DNA from 2 places in the Janthinobacterium sp. PSPC1-1 genome. Region 1 is predicted to be linked to the other one. Evidence: predicted binding sites of a transcription regulator. Region 1 holds the regulator's gene; the other holds the start of a gene.
The links. Region 1 encodes FliA, which starts transcription of late flagellar genes. Its sites were predicted from a motif close to CTAAAGTTTNNNNNNNNNNNGCCGNTA; they were not measured.

Region 1 (2,394 bases):
GCGATTGCTTCCCCGTGCCGCTGATGGCCTCGTCCGATATCGTGGTGCAAGTGTCGACCAGTGCCACCTCGATCAAGGCCGCGTACTGCCTGATCAAGCGCCTGAGCCAGGAGCTGGGACGCCGTCCGTTCGGCATTCTCGTCACCGGCGCTTCCGAATCCGAGGCAAAAGTGGTATACGATAATATGGCGCAGGCGGCGAGCCGCTATCTGGCCGTGAAACTGACCTCGATGGGATCGGTGCCTGCCGATGAGTATCTGCACCGCGCGGCGCGTCTGGGCCGCAGCGTGGTCGATGCCTTTCCGCTGGCGGGAGCCTCGGTGGCGTTTCGCGGACTGGCCGAGCGGCTGGCCCGTTCGGCGGCGCCGGTGCTCGGTGGCACCTTGTATCAGACGGGGAGCCCGCACCAGTTCAGCGTCTGAATCCATCATCAGCACACGATAGCAGTTAAAACAATAAGCAGCCTATGTACACGGTCAAAGGGAAATCGAACAAGGACTATTTGCTGACGGAGCACATTCCGCTGGTGAAGCGTCTGGCGCACCATATGAAGGCGAAATTGCCGCCTTCGGTCGAGGTCGATGACCTGATCCAGGCCGGCATGATCGGCCTGCTCGACGCCATCAGCCGCTATGAAGAGACGCATGGCGCGCAGTTCGAGACGTATGCCGTGCTGCGCATCCGCGGCGCCATGCTCGACGAATTGCGCACCAGCGACTGGCTGCCGCGCAGCATGCGCCAGAACATGCGCAAGATCGAAGAGGCGATGAGCATTTTGCAGCAGCGCCTGGGACACCCGCCGACGGAGTCGGAAGTGGCAAAATTGCTGAAAATGTCGCTGGTCGACTACCAGGAAATGCTGGGCGACGGCGGCGGCCACCAGTTGCTGTACTACGAAGACTTTCATGACCCGGACGGCAATGACAGCTTTCTCGACCGCCATTGCGTGGACGAGAACAGCGACCCCTTGCGGTCCCTGCTCGATACCGATTTCCGGCAATCCGTGATCGATGCCATCGACGCGCTGCCGCCACGCGAGAAAATGCTCATGGGCCTGTACTACGAAGAAGAGCTGAACCTGAAGGAGATCGGTGCGGTGATGGGCGTGTCCGAATCGCGCGTCTCGCAGCTGCATACCCAGGCCGTCGCGCGCCTGCGGGCAACCTTGAGGGAGCTGGCGTGGACTGGTCCAGCGTAATCGGGCTGGCGCTGGCGCTGGCGGGCCTCTTGGTCGGCCAGGCACTGGAAGGCGGCAAGATGGCCTCCCTGCTGCAGCCGGCCGCCTTTGCCATCGTGGTCATTGGCACCTTCGGCGCCGTGCTGCTGCAAACGCGGCTGCGCACCTTCGTGCGCGGCCTGGAAATGCTGCGCTGGGTCTTCCTGCCGCCAGCCGACACGCGTGCCGCGCTGGCGCGCGACATCGGGCAATGGAGTTTGACGGCGCGCCGCGATGGCCCGCTGGCGCTCGAACGCCTGATGGAGAACACGGCCGACCGCTTCAATGCCAAGGGCTTGCGCATGATCGTCGACGGCATCGCGCCCGACAAGCTGCGCCAGTTGCTCGACGTGGAAATCTCCGCCTACGAGATGGCCGAACGCCAGGCCGTCAAGGTGTGGGAATCGGCGGCCGGCTATTCGCCCACCATCGGCATCCTGGGCGCCGTGCTGGGCCTGATCCACGTGATGGAAAACCTCACCGACCCGAGTAAATTAGGCAGCGGCATCGCCGTGGCGTTTGTCTCGACGATTTATGGCGTGGGCCTGGCCAATCTGCTGTTCCTGCCGGTGGCAAATAAACTCAAGGCCATCGTCTCGCGCCGGGTACTGCAGTATGAAATCACGGCCGCCGTGCTGTACGACATCGCCACGGGCGACCACACGCGCATCATCGAAGAGCGCGTGGCCAGCCTGCTGCACGAGCACTGAGCATGATGCGGCGCGCGCGCAGGAAGTATGACGAGGAGCCGGACAACCAGGACCGCTGGCTGATCTCGTATGCCGACTTCATCACCTTGCTGTTCGCCTTTTTCGTCGTCATGTACGCGATTTCGCAAGTCAACGAAGGTAAATACCGCGTCTTCCAGAATGCCATCGGCCAGGCCTTCAGCCTGGAAAAGGGCGCGCCGCCCATCATCATGGAAGCGCCGCAAGCCATTGCGCTGCCGAACCCAGCCCTGAAACGCCGCACGGAAGCCATCCGCCGCGAGCGCGAACACATGACGCGCCTGGCGCAGGACCTGACGTCCACGCTGGCGCCGCTGGTCAAGGAAGGCAAGGTGCGGGTGACGCAGACGAGCCGCGGCGTGAGCGTGGAAATCAATGCCAGCGTGCTGTTCGACCCGGGCGCCGCAGGGCTGACGATGGAGTCGGACCAGGCCTTGCGCGCCGTGGCCG
Region 2 (2,394 bases), on a different contig from region 1:
CCCTGCTGCGCCGGCGCCAGAAACTGGGCGAATTCTACCGCCAGCTGTCGATGGTCGACAGCCTGACGGGCCTGTACAACCGCGCCTGGCTGACCGACTTACTGCCGAACATGATCATCACCGCCCACGCCAGCGGCTCGCCGCTGTCGCTGGTGATGATAGACCTCGACCATTTCAAGCGCTTCAACGACACGCACGGCCACCAGGCGGGCGATCAGGCGCTGCGCATCGCCGCGCAAGTGCTGGGTGCAGCCCTGCGGCCGACGGATTTTGCCGTGCGCTATGGTGGCGAGGAAATGATGGTGATCTTGCCCGATACCAACGAACACGTGGCCCTGCGGGTGGCCGAGCGCCTGTGCGAACGCATGCAGCACGCCGTTATCTTCGCCGACATGCGCAGCGCGCTGCCGCACATCACGGGCTCCTTCGGCGTGGCCAGCCTGGCGGCCGAACAGGACGATGAGGCACTGATCGCGGCCGCCGACGCGGCGCTTTACCGCGCGAAGGCAAGCGGGCGCAACAGGGTCATGCTGTAGCTCAGGCAGCCTTGCTGTCGGCCGGTTTGCTTGCATCCGGTTTGGCCGCATCATCCTTCTTGCTGCTGTGCGCGGCGATGAAATCCGCATAGCCCTTCTGCACCAGCTCGTACGTCTTGTCGATATTGCCGGCGATATCGCCATTCAGTACTTTCAAGCCGTCCAGGATGTCGCGCGCTTCCTTGAAGCCTTTTTCCATGCCCCCGCTGATGGTGTCCATGAACTTGGTCAGGGCCGCATCGTCGTCCATGCCGGGATTCTGTTTTTTGAACGCGTCAAAAAAACCCGTCGACAGCGATACGATGCGGCTCGCCGTCGCTTCGGCGCTATTGTCTTGCGAGGCAGCGTTCTGGATCGCATCGTCGCCGTACTGAGCCTTCAGCGCTTCATTGATATTCGTGATGGCTGTCTTGTACAGCAGCGCCAGCGGCTCGTTTTCCGAACCGATCGAGACATTCAGCGACGCCTGCATGATGGAGGCGTTCAACTGCAGCTTGCTGCGCTCGTTCACGCTCATTTCAGTGTTGACGCCGTCCTTTTTCTGGACTTTATCGTCCTTGCCGGCAACGCCCGTACTGACGGAAGTCACGGAAGGGGTGGAATTGCCGCTTGCGGCGATGGGAATTGACACGATAGACCTCCTTGAACGGGCAATATATGCCACCATGCGGGAAACGCCATGATGACCATCCTCTCGTGTAGTATCGGCAGGTTTTCAGAAAACTGTAGCAGCGACTCTTTGAGCGGCCCAGATAACCAATTAAGCAACGACCATCAATGACTACCCAGACTTTCCTTTGGCACGACTACGAAACCTTTGGCGCCCAGCCGCGCCGCGACCGCCCGGCCCAGTTCGCAGCCATCCGCACGGATGCCGAACTCAACGAGGTCGGCGAGCCGATCATGCTGTATTGCCAGCCTGCCAATGATTTCCTGCCAGACCCGCAAGCGTGCCTGATCACGGGCATCACGCCGCAGCAATGCTTGCAGCTGGGCGTGCCCGAGCACCAGTTCGCCGCCACCATCGAAGCGGCCTTTTCGGAACCGGGCACCATCGGCGTAGGCTACAACACCATCCGTTTCGACGATGAAGTCACGCGTTTCCTGTTCTGGCGCAACCTGATCGACCCGTATGCGCGCGAATGGAAGAACCATTGCGGCCGCTGGGACATCCTCGACGTGGTGCGCATGACGCACGCGCTGCGCCCGGAAGGCATTCAATGGCCGAAGCGCGACGATGGCCAGACCAGTTTTAAACTGGAACACCTGAGCAAGGCCAATGGCCTGGCCCACGAAGCGGCGCATGATGCGCTGTCCGACGTGCGCGCAACCATCGCCCTGGCCCGCCTGATCCGCGAAAAACAGCCGAAACTGTTCGAATTCTGCCTGGCCCTGCACAAGAAGGACAGGGTCGCCAGCGAAATGGGCATGCACCTGGCCGCCGCCGAGCGCCAGCCCTTCCTGCACGTGTCCGGCATGTTCCCCGCCGAACGGGGCTGCCTGGGCGTCGTCTGGCCGCTGGCCACGCACCCGAGCAACAAAAATGAAATCCTCGTCTGGGATTGCGCCTACGATCCGCGCGAACTGTTCAGCCTGGACGCCGACACCATCCGCACGCGTTTGTTTACGCGCAAGGAAGCCATGCCGGAAGGCATGACGCGCCTGCCCGTGAAAAGCGTACATTTGAACAAATCGCCCATGCTGGTCGGCAATTTAAAGACCCTGTCGCCGGCCATGGCCACGCAATGGGGCATCGACATGGATGCGGCGAAGGTCAACGCCCAGCTGGCCGCCACGGCGCCGAACATGGATGCGATCTGGGCCGAAGTGTTCCAGCGCCCGGGCGCGAACGTCGCGC

Region 2: a site for FliA is predicted at 1,239-1,265, ahead of ACP7EG_RS18080 (DUF5610 domain-containing protein). Genes of this name have one in related genera too.

Annotation. Positions count from the first base shown of each region.
Region 1 covers NZ_JAFCWP010000001.1:123,688-126,081, forward strand. Annotated here, with positions in the region: gene ACP7EG_RS00560 (MinD/ParA family ATP-binding protein) at 1-422, shown strand, start outside; gene ACP7EG_RS00565 (RNA polymerase sigma factor FliA) at 467-1,198, shown strand; gene ACP7EG_RS00570 (flagellar motor protein) at 1,180-1,926, shown strand; gene motD (flagellar motor protein MotD) at 1,932-2,394, shown strand, end outside.
Region 2 covers NZ_JAFCWP010000005.1:304,025-306,418, forward strand. Annotated here, with positions in the region: gene ACP7EG_RS18075 (GGDEF domain-containing protein) at 1-536, shown strand, start outside; gene ACP7EG_RS18080 (DUF5610 domain-containing protein) at 538-1,167, opposite strand; gene sbcB (exodeoxyribonuclease I) at 1,314-2,394, shown strand, end outside.